3 regions of the Algoriphagus sp. 4150 genome follow, and region 2 is predicted to be linked to each of the others. Evidence: riboswitches for the same ligand, from Rfam matches in the RefSeq annotation. Region 2 holds a riboswitch; each other region holds the start of a gene.
What was found. A riboswitch is a leader RNA that binds a small molecule or an ion and turns the genes downstream of it on or off. The one in region 2 is predicted to bind S-adenosylmethionine.

Region 1 (4,397 bases), on a different contig from region 2:
ACAGGAAATACTTCTATCAGTTCTTTGTTCATCTAAGAACCAATTTTAATACAAATACATAATATGAAAACACTAGAGGTTATAGGGTTTAAAAGAGCAAATCTCGACAGTGCCAGTCTTTCTGAATTGAGAGAATCAGGTAATGTTCCCTGTGTGGTTTACGGACCTGGTATCAAAGAGCAGATTCATTTCTACTCTCCAATCATCCTTTTCAGAGACTTGATCTATACTCCGGAGGTTCACTTAGTTCAGCTGAACCTTGAAGGAACTATCATCAAAGCAGTATTGAAGGACGCACAGTTTCACCCGGTAAGTGAAACACTTCTTCACGCTGACTTTGTAGCGTATGCAGAAGACAAGCCTATCAAGTTTGAAATTCCCGTGAAAGTTGTAGGTAGCTCTCCTGGTATTGCAAAAGGTGGTAAATTGGAATTGAAAACTAGAGTATTGAAAGTAAAAGGTCTTGCAAAAGATTTCCCTGACTTTATTACAGTTGATATTTCTGAGCTTGACTTGGGCAAATCATTCAAAGTTGAAGATGTGTCCGTAGAAGGATTTGAAGTACTTACCAGTCCAAACGTTTCTATCGTGACTATTGGTGTTCCAAGAGCACTTAGAGGTAAAAAAGGCGGAGAAGAATAATTTCTTTCCCTATTCATTCAAAATCCTGCCCATTATGGGCAGGATTTTTTATTTTAAAGCCATATAGCTATTGTAAAATGAAATCGAGTACGACTCAAAAGTCACTTACTGAGACGATTGTAAGCCATGCGAGATTCTTCCCCGAATCGAGTTCGGGACAGGCTATCTGGCCATTAAAAATCAAATTATAGACAGATGAAATGCCCATGAGAAAGTCTTCTCACACAGGGGGATGATTATCTAGGGCATTCCATCTGACCTCTTAAAACAAAATATAAACAGATGAAATCGAGCATGTCGAAGGCGACGCACAGTGGGATGATTATAAACCGTGCGAGATTCCATGTGGCCTTTGAAAGACAAAACATAAACACATGAAACACCTAATCATTGGCCTAGGTAATATTGGCCCTGAATACGAACTGACCAGACACAACATCGGATTTTTGACGGTGGACAGGCTTGCTGATGCAAAGGACTGCACATGGAAGAGCGACCGTCTTGCATTCAAAACAGAATTCAAGCACAAAGGCCGAACAATCCATATGATTAAGCCTACGACTTATATGAACCTAAGTGGTAAAGCAATGAATTACTGGATGAAAGAACTTCAGATAACCAAAGAGAACACGCTGGTGATCGTGGATGATGTGGCCATTCCTTTTGGCAAACTCCGTATGAAACCCAAAGGAAGTGCAGCCGGTCACAACGGGCTGAAAAACATAGAAGAGCTCACCGGTGGTCAGAATTACCCAAGACTGAGAATGGGCATAGGCGATGACTTCCCCAAAGGTAGACAAGTCGATTTTGTTTTGGGAAACTTCACACAGCAGGAATTTGCCGAAATCCCCACCATAATGGATAAAGCAATAGAAATGACACTCAGTTTTTGTGCAATTGGCATAGAGCGCACCATGAATCAATTCAACGATTGATGAAATCGAGCCTGCCTACCGGCAAGGCAGGTGTGGCCTTTTAAAAAAAACACAAACACATGAAATAAGATTTGGAATTCCCCAAATATCGATCTTTCTTTGCATCACTTCAGGCAACTGATTTATAAAGAAGAGGCGAGAGATTAGGCTCTATGACCCTCTGGCAACCATCCCGAAACGGAGAACGGTGCCAAATCCTACCCTACGCGGGAACTATAGATTGGCTTACTTCACAAATAATCCCTTTTAGTTCGTTTCTGCATTTGGTTTGATTTTCTCAAATCTGCTTGATTAGTCTTGTCAAAATCTAAACTGATCAATAAATGAGTAAGCACTTCGAAACGAATTCTGTACGGATCTCCCCTTCCAAATCCAGCCAAAGAGAGCACTCTGCTCCGATCTACCTTACATCCAGCTTTACCTTCGATTCGGCAGAAGAAGCCAGAGCTACTTTTGCCGATGAAATAGAAGGCAATATCTACTCCCGGTATGCCAACCCAAATTCCAGTGACCTGATAGAAAAAGTCTGTGCTGCAGAAGGCACTGAAGATGGATTTGCCACTGCATCAGGAATGGCCGCAATGTTTGGAAGCATAGCCGCACTTCTCCAGCAAGGAGACCATGTGCTTGCTGCCAGATCACTTTTCGGATCTACGCATCAGCTCTTGACCCGATTATTTCCCAAGTGGGGCATTAGTTCTACCTACGGGGACATTTCTGATTATTTGAACTGGGAAAAGCTCGTACAGCCAAACACCAAAATGCTTTTCATCGAAACTCCTTCCAATCCGGGCCTGGAAATAATCGATCTGGAATGGGCGGGTAAATTTGCGGCAGCTCACAACCTGATTCTGGTAGTGGATAATTGCTTCGCCTCACCTTATCTACAACAGCCTGCTAAATGGGGGGCTCATATTGTGACCCACAGTGCTACCAAATACATCGACGGACAAGGACGGGTGTTAGGCGGACTGATTTTGGGCAAAGCTGACTTGATGCAGGAAGTGCAGTTTTTTGCGAGACACACAGGGCCTGCCATATCTCCATTCAATGCATGGATACTTGCTAAAAGCATGGAAACCCTTGGTGTAAGGATGGATAGGCACTGTAGCAATGCGCTGAAAGTAGCCGAGTATTTCGAAGGTAATTCTGAGTTACTTGCAGTAAAATACCCGTTCCTAAAATCCCATCCCCAATACGAAATTGCCAAAAAACAAATGAGTCAGGGGGGCGGGATAATCACCTTAGACCTGAAAGGCGGAGTTCAGCGTGCCCAACGCTTCATCGACCAGCTTCAGATGATTTCCATCACAGCAAACCTTGGTGACAGCAGAAGTATTGTCACGCATCCTGCCTCCACTACGCACAGCAAACTTTCTGTTGACGAAAGAGCTCAGGTTGGGATTTCGGATGGACTGGTACGACTATCCGTGGGCTTGGAACACTATGAAGACATTATTCTGGATGTAGAAAGAGCTATAGAAAGCTCAAAATAAGAACAAAGAAAAGCAGTCAGTTGTCCGGTCGCCGTGATCAGTTGCAGAAAAGTAATCTCAGGGATCAGCAATGTGCCACCCTGAAGTCGAAGAATTGTACTTTCTCTAATTGCAGTCTGGAGACTGCAATGCACTCAATTAGGTCCAAGTCCGAAAACTGTCTGTCCGATAGGCAGGCTTGAACCGCAAATCAATGAGTTCTCTCCGTGAAACGCGGTACGCATTGCAGTTAAATTAAAAATGCCCCTTCGAGATTCTCCTCTTTTAGGGGCATTTACGCTTCTGCTAACTATTTTTTCTACCAAGTGGTTTGTCTCAAGGTAGGAAAGGCCCGAATTATATCACTCAGACTAATCTGTCCCAACAGGACTCCATCTTTCATCACTGGAAATCTTCGGATTTTATGCTCCAAAAATTGGGATGCAGCATCGAATATTGATAAATCAGGAGAAAGTGTGAGTACATCAGTAGACATATGTTCGCTTACTTTTGCCGGGAATTTCGGTGTGTTGGTATATTTCCCTTTAATGATTTCTTTGAGGCAATCCACTTCCGAAATAATACCTATCAACGCACCTGAAGCATCTATCACCGGTGCCCCGGAGATTTTTCGCTTAGTGAGCACCTCCATCACCTGATCGATGGTATCATCAGGTTTGAAAGTAATCAAGCCGGTACTCATGTATTCTTTGACTAGGATTTGCGGAATCGGGGCTTTTTTGGGTTCTGCCATTCTGACCCCTTGAAAACTTTTTACCATAGGTTAAAAATTTAAGGATGAAAGAATAAATTATCGATAATTCACCACAATTAAAAATTATAGTTTTAAAAACAAACTATTTCAACACTATAATTTCAAAAATACCCCCTAGTACAATAATCACTTGCTTTTATTTTCGAGAAAAATAAAAGGTTTCCAACTTCTACTTGCCCCCTTATAAAGATCATCGAAGTCAAAGGCTCCAACCACAACATCCAGATCCCCATCCAGATCAATATCCCCGACAGCCATAGTAAGTAAATTTCCCTCGATACTTTCACTCAATACAAAAGGATCAAACCCACCTTCTTCATTTTGTCTGAAATACACCAAGTTTTGTTGTGGATCCTGCGAATCATCAGGAAAAAATGACAAAACGAAGAAATCCAAATCACCATCGCCGTCAAAATCCCCCACTTCAATACCACTGGCTCCATACATGGGGTAGAACCACGATTCTTCAAATTTACTTTCCCCATCATTCAAAAAGATTCGCACCCCATGGTAATTTTTGAGCACTTGTGACAGATCAGCATTATCTCCATTCACCACAATAATATCTTT
Region 2 (4,397 bases):
ATCCAATATCCCCTTCACCAGTGCATGCTCCATTCGCTTGGAAACTGAATCAGAGCGCCAAGCTTCATTGACTACCGCCTTTTTATCTGCTGACTTTACCGTTTCCGCAAAATCAAGCATACGCTCTGTAGCATCTTCTCTCCGATCGAAAAGTACGTCTTCGACCCGCTCCAGTAAATCCTTCGGAATGTCATCATAGATCTCCAGCATAGTGGGATTCACTATCCCCATATCCATCCCGCTCTTGATGGCATGGTATAAGAAAGCCGCATGCATAGCTTCTCTCACGGGATTATTACCTCTGAAAGAGAAACTGACATTACTGACTCCACCACTTACCTTGGCCCCTGGAAGATTTTCCTTAATCCATTTGGTCGCATTAAAGAAGTCTAATGCATTCTTACGGTGCTCATCCATCCCCGTGGCGACCGGGAAAATATTGGGGTCAAAAATGATATCCTGGGGATTAAACTTCACTTGATCCACAAGGATCCTATAGCTCCTCCCACAGATTTCCACTCTTCTATCATAAGTATCGGCCTGTCCATACTCATCGAAAGCCATCACCACCACTGCCGCACCGAATTTTTTCACCGTTTTGGCTTGTTGGATAAATTCTTCTTCCCCGTTTTTCAGGGAAATAGAATTGACAATGCCTTTTCCCTGGACGCACTTCAATCCCGCCACGATAATCTTCCATTTGGAACTATCGATCATGATCGGGATTCTTGAGATCTCCGGTTCTGAAGCAATCAGATTTAGGAATTTGACCATGGCAAATTCCCCATCAAGCATGCCTTCGTCCATACAGACATCCAGTACTTGGGCTCCTCCACGTACCTGATCCAAGGCCACTTCCAGTGCCTCATCATAGTTCCCGTTCAATATCAACCGGGCAAATTTCTTCGAGCCGGTAATATTCGTCCGTTCGCCTATATTGACAAAATTGATTTCGGGTGTAAAAACCAGCGGCTCTAAGCCGGATAGTTTCATGTAATTATTTCTTGCCATCTTCTCAGTCCAACGTTTCCTCTAATTCTTCTTGTAATTTTCTAGGCTGAAAACCTGCAGCCATCTGTGCCAAAGCTGAAATATGCTCAGGAGTGCTGCCGCAGCAACCTCCCAAAATATTCAGCATTCCTTCTTTCAAAAAGTCCCTTATCTGATCCGCCATTTCACCGGCTCCCTGATCATATTGTCCAAATTCATTTGGCAAGCCGGCATTCGGATAAGCACTCACATAGAACGGCGATTCCTGCGCCAGTACTTTCAAATAGGGCCTCAATTCCTTTGCTCCCAACGCACAATTCAATCCAACCGATAGCAGCGGAACATGCGATATGGAAATCAAAAACGCTTCTGTAGTCTGCCCCGAAAGGGTACGTCCGGAAGCATCGGTAATAGTACCGGAAACCATGATCGGTACACCTCCGTCTTTCGGATCCAACGGAATATCTCTTTCTTCAAACACATCCTGTATCGCATATAGAGCTGCTTTGGCATTTAATGTGTCAAAAATCGTCTCTACCAATATGATATCTGCTCCACCATCCAACAACCCCCGAACTTGCTCTGCATAGGCTTCTGCCAGTTGATCAAAAGTGATTGCACGATATCCGGGGTCATTTACATCCGGTGACAGTGAAGCTGTTCTATTGGTCGGGCCTATAGCTCCTGCCACGAAGCGGGGTTTATCCGGATTCTTGGCGGTATATTCGTCTGCTACCTCTCGGGCGAGCTTTGCGGATTCTAAATTGATGGCGTATGCCAAATGTGAAAGCTCATAATCCGCCTGGGCAATAGTGGTGGCAGAAAATGTGTTGGTTTCTATAATATCTGCTCCAGCCTTGAAATATTCAGCATGGATATCCCTGATTATTTGCGGTTTGCTTAGAGACAATAGATCATTGTTTCCCTTAAGGGATTTGGGATGTGATGCGAGCTCAGGAGTTCGAAAATCCTCCTCAGTCAAGGTATATCGTTGAATCATGGTTCCCATGGCTCCATCGAGTATCAAAATTCGCTGAGAAAGTTGTTGAAGCAGGGATTCCGTTCTGTTTTGCATACTGTTTTTTGTTAATCAAAAAGCTTGTCGAGCAAAACACGGATAGAAGTACAGCGTACTAGTCCGCTCATCTGTTCCCGATAAATCGGGATGGGAGTTAGCACCTTAATTCTAGGTTGCTAAGACGTCGTTGGGCCCTTCCCTCGGTCTTTCTCGATAAGCAACCCAAAGTTAATAGCATTTTGATAATAAAACAGGAGAATCACTAAAAAGGCCCCACTAAAAACAGAATAACATTGTGAAAAGAGCAAAATTACGGTCTTACTCCTACTCCGAAACTCAAATATGGTCCTGCCATAAAACTTGACATACTTAAATTGCCCAGTCTATAATTTGCCAAAGGAATCTCATAACCTGCCGAGGCAGTAAATACCAAGTCAAACATTTTACGCTTGGTCATCGGAATCCCGTATTCTGCAAAGACCTCAGGCTTCAGCATCAACCCACTATTTCTCAAATACCCGTCAAACTCCCTTTGCTCGAATAGTTCAGGAAAATCAGGCTTATCCTTTGTCATAAGTGTATAGCGAATATTACCGTAACCTAGCCCTGCCAATGCTCCCACACCAAAATTTCTGTATTCAATCAAATTATATCCTACATTTCCATAAACCCTCAAACTGTTCAGGGAATGTTCCTTCTCGCTGTTTGCATTACCATTCAAGGCAAGGTTGTAGAGTTCTGCTCCATACAGCATACGCTCGGTGTCGCCCAAAATCCGCAAGCCCCAGTTAGACGGAGTACCATTCAAAGGGTTTAGACCCGCTTCTTTCAACTTGGAATTGAATTCTTTGGCATTGGTGAAATGGATACCTCTAATTATCGAGATACCGATACTTGCGTCCTTGTAAAAGAAATTCCTATCAGGGAGCGTAATCCCAGCCCCTACCCGTATAAATGCTCCGCTTTGGGCATTGTCAAAGGAGATTCCGTGCATATTCCACTTGCCTTCCAGAGGACTGAAGGAATAACCCATTTTGGTTATGATCTGTAGCGCTTCCCGTCTTCCGGGTAAGTCAAAATCGTAGCTGAGCTGAAAACCGATTTCTGTCAGGAAATTCCCGTAATGTAAAGTCCCCTTTTGGATATCTTTTTCTCTAAGTACATATCCCTCCTCCGGTTTGGCCAAAAATGCGTCCAAATCCCTAGTACGCTCTGTGGGCAACATTTGAAAATTAAGGAAACCAACACCAATGGACATGTAGTGGATTAATTGAAATCTTGACTCTTCGGTAAATGCGTAGCCCACATTTAACAATGCTCTTGAAGTCCTGTAATTCATTGAAAAATCATCGAACTCACTTACCCCCCCTCTATTGTGTAGCACATCCATTCCAACTACGAAATCATTGATTCTAGCCTGATAGCCCAGTCCTATTGTCTGATACTTATTTCTCAAACCTGACAAGCCCCTATCTTCCAACATTTGGTTGAACTGATTAAGACGCCCCCCTGAAGTACCCGCCACCGCATAGAAAGTAGAGCGTTTTGTCATCAACTGCTGCGCCTGGGCATCAACAAAACAGAAAAAAACAAATAGCAATAGTAAGAATCTATTAAAAAGGGGCATTGAATAGTGGATTTGTATTAAGCTGGGCAGACTTAGACCTGATAGGCAAAATTAATGCTAAACCTGTATTAACTGATATCTTTCGAATTAAGATATTCTGTTAATTTCCCAATAAGTGCCTCGGGTGTGAATGGCTTTTCCACAAAATCATTAATGCCAATTTGATCCATCTCATTCTTGATCTCATGATAAGAACTGGCAGAAAAAATTAAAATGGGAATTTCTCTTTTGTGCGGATCTTTGTTCGAGCGTATATATTTTGCCACTGTAAAACCATCGAACACCGGCATTTGGATATCTATAAGCACTACATCAAACTCACCACGCTCAAACTCGTCAATTGCCTCTTGCCCGTCTGAGGCGATCACAAGGTTTCTTACGTGCCATTTTTTCAGGATTTTTTTTATCAGGATTTGATTTACCAAATTATCCTCAGCCACCAAAATCGATGCATCTTGCAAAAAATTCATCTTGCATCCAAGGTGATGAGTATGGGTATAAAAGTCTTCTTCCAAACTAATACAGTGTTTCAATGTAAAATCAAAAAAGGCCCAACTTTCGGGGTTCGGTCACCTAATTTTTGCACAGTGAAGTTCTATTAATCTTTTTACAATTGCTAATCCTAGTTCAGTTCCATACTTTTTAAGTATCACGTTCTTAGTGAAACACATTCCCTGCAGCAATTTGATGGATTGAAAGAAAATAATACAAATTTTCCCCACAAATCTTTTTCCATATATATTCGTGAATTCCGAAAACAAC
Region 3 (4,397 bases), on a different contig from region 2:
TATAAATTGGCCAAACCATCACTTTTCGTCAACATGTACAATAATGGTTGGGATCAGTTTATTCCCTTTATTGTAACAGTCGTAGCGATTTTATTTACAGATCTTTTGATAGGAATAGGCATTGGGATGGTCTTCGGGTTATTCTTTGTGATTAAAACAAATTTTGTCCGGGCAGTGACACTTACCGAAATGAATGGAAACTACCTCATCCAGCTTCATAAGGATGTTTCCTTCCTCAACAAAGCCTTATTAATGAAGAATCTATCGAAAATCCCTTCCGATAGCAAAGTGATTATCAATGCCCAAAAAGCACAATTTATAGATCATGACATTCAGGAAGTTTTAAATGACTTTATAGCTTCCTGTTCGGATAGAAATATCCGTGTTACAGTAGAAGGATTTAAGCACAAAATTTACGAAAACTTATGAGCCCTTACGAGAAACTATTAATTCAAAACAAAGCCTGGTCTGATGACCAAAAGCAGATCGATGAAAACTTTTTTGGAAGATTGGCAAAACAACAAAGCCCTAAATTTCTGTGGATTGGCTGTTCAGACAGTAGAGTTCCTGCAAATCAGATAACAGGAACTGACCCCGGAGAAATATTCGTGCATCGAAATATCGCAAACATGGTCGTGCATACTGATCTTAATTTACTCAGTGTGTTGGAATATGCAGTAGCTGTGCTGAAGGTAGAACATATCATCGTCTGCGGTCATTATGGCTGTGGTGGAATAGAAGCCGCACTTGGAAATAAAAGCTTCGGTATCATCAACAAATGGCTTCTGAATATCAAAGAAGTATACAAGCTCTACCAGAAAGAGATTGATGCTATAGAAACCCATGAAGATAAAGTAAACGCTCTAGTAGAATACAATGTGATAGAGCAGTGCCAAGATCTGATCAAAACCTCAATTATCCAGAAAGCTTGGAGAGATCGGTCTGCACCAAAAATCCATGGCTGGGCTTACGGATTGAAAGACGGCTTGGTAAAAGAATTGGTGAACATTGAATCCGATTTTGAGGCCATTAATCCTATTTTCAGGTTTGAAATGGATGAATTGGATAAATAATTCAAGTTTTTTGGTCAGCGGGTGAAAATAATTTTGATTTTCCATTCGCTGACCTTTTATTTGCAGCATCCTTTCACTTTTTAAGTGCTCGGATTTATAAAGAAGAGGCGAGAGACAGGCTCATAGACCCTCTGGCAACCTGGAAAGTCCAAGGTGCCAATTCCTGCCAAGAGAGATATTCTCTTTTGGGACTATAAGTTCAATGTAAAATGCACTCAGGATATCACACAATTCACCCTATTTCATCATCATCCGCAGTAGAGCATTGCGCTTTATTCATGTGTTGATTTCATTTATGCCCATTTCGGAGCAATTCCTAATGGGCTTTCGAATGCTTACTACTTTTCAAACCATAAATCCAAAAAATCATGTCAAAAAATCTTCACTTCGACACTCTTCAAGTACACGCAGGACAGGAACCTGATTCCTCTACAAACTCACGCGCAGTACCTATTTATCAAACCACCTCCTATGTATTCAATTCGGCGGAGCATGGAGCCAACCTATTTGGCCTAAAAGAATTTGGGAATATATATACCCGCATCATGAACCCGACTACGGACGTGTTCGAGAAAAGAATAGCAGCGCTGGAAGGCGGTGTGGCAGCCGTGGCTACGAGCTCAGGACAGGCAGCCCAGTTTCTGGCATTAAACAACATCATGGAAGCGGGTGATAATTTCGTCTCCAGCCCTTTTCTATATGGAGGAACCTTCAATCAATTCAAAGTCTCATTCAAAAGGATTGGTATCGATGCCAGATTTGCCAAAGGAAAATCTCCTGCTGAGTTTGAAGAGTTGATTGATGGCAAAACCAAAGCAATCTATCTGGAGACCATCGGAAATCCGGAGTTTAATATTCCTGATTTCGAAGCTATTGCAGCAGTCGCTAAGAAGCATGATATCCCGCTGGTGGTAGACAATACCTTCGGAGCCGGAGGATATTTATGCCGACCTATTGCCCATGGAGCAAATATTGTAACCTCCTCCGCCACCAAATGGATAGGTGGACATGGCACCTCCATCGGAGGAATTATAGTAGATGGCGGAAATTTCAACTGGGGCAACGGAAAATTCAAGCAATTCTCTGAGCCTTCAGAAGGATATCACGGCTTGAATTTCTGGGAGGTATTTGGAGAAAACAACCCATTGGGACTTCCCAACATCGCTTTCGCAATCCGTGCAAGAGTAGAAGGCCTTCGCGATTTCGGGCCTGCGATCAGTCCATTCAACTCATTTCTCTTACTTCAGGGGATAGAAACACTCTCGCTTCGGGTTCAGAAAACAGTTGAAAACACACTAGCTCTGGCGCAATGGCTGGAAGCTCATCCTTCCGTACAGAAAGTAAATTATCCTGGACTGGAGTCTTCTCCTTATCACGAATTGGCCAAAAAATATCTGAAAAACGGCTTTGGCGGAGTGTTGAGTTTTGAGCTGAAGGGTGACAAAGAGCAAGCTTCTGCCTTGATCAATAACCTTGAACTAATTTCCCATCTGGCCAATGTGGGTGATGCCAAAACATTGATCATCCAGCCTGCAGCGACTACCCACCAGCAATTATCAGATGCAGAGCAACTAGCCGCGGGAGTCACTCCTACCCTGTTGCGAATCTCTTGCGGCATAGAACACATTGAAGATATCAAGTCGGATCTGCAACAAGCTTTCGATAAAATCTAACCTTACCAAATGAATCTTAAAAGTCAGTACGCTTCGATTACCATGACCCAGGAAATATTTCATTCTAGTTTGCCTTTACATCTGGAATCAGGAGAAATTCTCCCGGAATTTGACCTTGGCTATACTACCTATGGCCAACTCAATTCTGACAAATCCAATGTGATCTGGGTTATCCATGCGCTTACAGGAGATTCGAATGCTTCAGAGTGGTGGAATGGTCTGATCGGGGAAGACAAATTCTTTGACCCTGCTGATCATTTTATCATCTGTGCCAATCTTTTGGGATCTTGCTACGGTTCTACGCAACCATTCAGCGAAAATCCCGTCACCGGCAAGCCGTATTATTACGATTTTCCCCAAATGACTACACGAGATCTCGCTGAGGCATTGGAGCGCTTGAGGATTCATTTGAACATAGAAACTATCCATACGCTTATCGGCGGGTCTTTAGGAGGTCAGGTCGGCTTGGAGTGGGCCTATCTCTTGGGTGATAAGCTAAGGAACGCGATCATTTTGGCATCAACTTCCAAGACGAGACCATGGGTGATTGGTTTCAATGAAACGCAACGGATGGCGATAGAGTCTGACTGTACCTGGGGAGAATGCAATGAAACCGCAGGAAAAAAAGGATTGGAAACAGCCCGGGCTATAGCTATGCTGACTTACAGGCATCCGCTTGACTTGGCAATTAAGCAATCTGATTTGGAGAATAAAACAGATGATTACCGTGCGGCATCTTATCTGAGATATCAGGGACAAAAGCTAGCCAAACGCTTTAATGCGCTCTCCTATTGGACACTGAGTAAGACTATGGATTCCCATGATTTAGGACGGAACAGAGGTGGATTAGCCGACACTCTGGGGAAAATCGAAGCAAATGTACTGTCTATCGGTGTAGATTCTGATTTACTTTTTCTACCTGAAGAATCACGGTTTATCAGTCAACATGTGAAAAGAGGAACTTATAAGGAAATTACCTCTACAGCCGGGCATGATGCATTTCTGATCGAATTTGAGCAATTATCCTATATTCTGAAGTCGTTTTACTTACAGCAAAAGCACTAGAGAATTAATCTATAAAAAGTAAGGCGGGCAACTGTCTTACTTTTTTACTCTATTCCACTCTATCGTTCTGCTTACCCAGGACTCTCCCAGATATCCCTTGATCTCCAGAATATCTTTCTTTTTGAGCTGCAACTCACCGGCATAACTAATCCCGGATTCGGGATCATATATTTTTCCATCTGCCCATTTCCCATCGGTATACTGAAAGCCTTCCAAAATAGTAAGCCCCATTAGTGGCCTATCTCTAAGACTAGTATCAGAATTCAACACATCAGTGAAAGTTTCCTCACTTTCCTCAACCTGCTTGATCCAAATGATTTTCCCGATAAGCTGAGTGCCATTTTCCATAATCTCTATCCTGGCAGTATTCTCAGTGTTGGACCACACCCCTACTACTTTAGACTTGGACTGGGCAAGGAGCGATCCTAAGCTCAAAAGGAGCATTATAACGGACAAAGAAGCATAATTACATGGTTTCATAAAAATCAATTGAGTTTCAACATTGGAAATGTAATCACATGAATCATATCATACTTAACTAAATTTAACCTAAAACCATACCAACCATGATTTGGTTCTTTTGCTT

Region 1: it holds a riboswitch for S-adenosylmethionine, as region 2 does, so the genes downstream of both, J2X69_RS07200 (PLP-dependent transferase) here and J2X69_RS09500 (homocysteine S-methyltransferase family protein) in region 2, are expected to answer to the same signal.
Region 3: it holds a riboswitch for S-adenosylmethionine, as region 2 does, so the genes downstream of both, J2X69_RS03220 (O-acetylhomoserine aminocarboxypropyltransferase/cysteine synthase) here and J2X69_RS09500 (homocysteine S-methyltransferase family protein) in region 2, are expected to answer to the same signal.

Annotation. Positions count from the first base shown of each region.
Region 1 is NZ_JAVDWS010000003.1:225,433-229,829, forward strand. Features, by position in the region: gene J2X69_RS07185 (ribose-phosphate pyrophosphokinase) at 1-36, shown strand, start outside; gene J2X69_RS07190 (50S ribosomal protein L25/general stress protein Ctc) at 64-642, shown strand; gene pth (aminoacyl-tRNA hydrolase) at 1,017-1,577, shown strand; SAM riboswitch class I at 1,697-1,799, shown strand; gene J2X69_RS07200 (PLP-dependent transferase) at 1,901-3,073, shown strand; gene J2X69_RS07205 (CBS domain-containing protein) at 3,372-3,833, opposite strand; gene J2X69_RS07210 (VCBS repeat-containing protein) at 3,954-4,397, opposite strand, start outside.
Region 2 is NZ_JAVDWS010000005.1:148,479-152,875, reverse strand. Features, by position in the region: gene metH (methionine synthase) at 1-1,011, opposite strand, end outside; gene J2X69_RS09500 (homocysteine S-methyltransferase family protein) at 1,016-2,065, opposite strand; SAM riboswitch class I at 2,130-2,228, opposite strand; gene J2X69_RS09495 (hypothetical protein) at 2,319-3,635, opposite strand; gene J2X69_RS09490 (response regulator) at 3,704-4,105, opposite strand.
Region 3 is NZ_JAVDWS010000001.1:751,505-755,901, reverse strand. Features, by position in the region: gene J2X69_RS03230 (SulP family inorganic anion transporter) at 1-429, shown strand, start outside; gene J2X69_RS03225 (carbonic anhydrase) at 426-1,073, shown strand; SAM riboswitch class I at 1,165-1,273, shown strand; gene J2X69_RS03220 (O-acetylhomoserine aminocarboxypropyltransferase/cysteine synthase) at 1,442-2,746, shown strand; gene metX (homoserine O-acetyltransferase) at 2,756-3,811, shown strand; gene J2X69_RS03210 (DUF2147 domain-containing protein) at 3,848-4,291, opposite strand.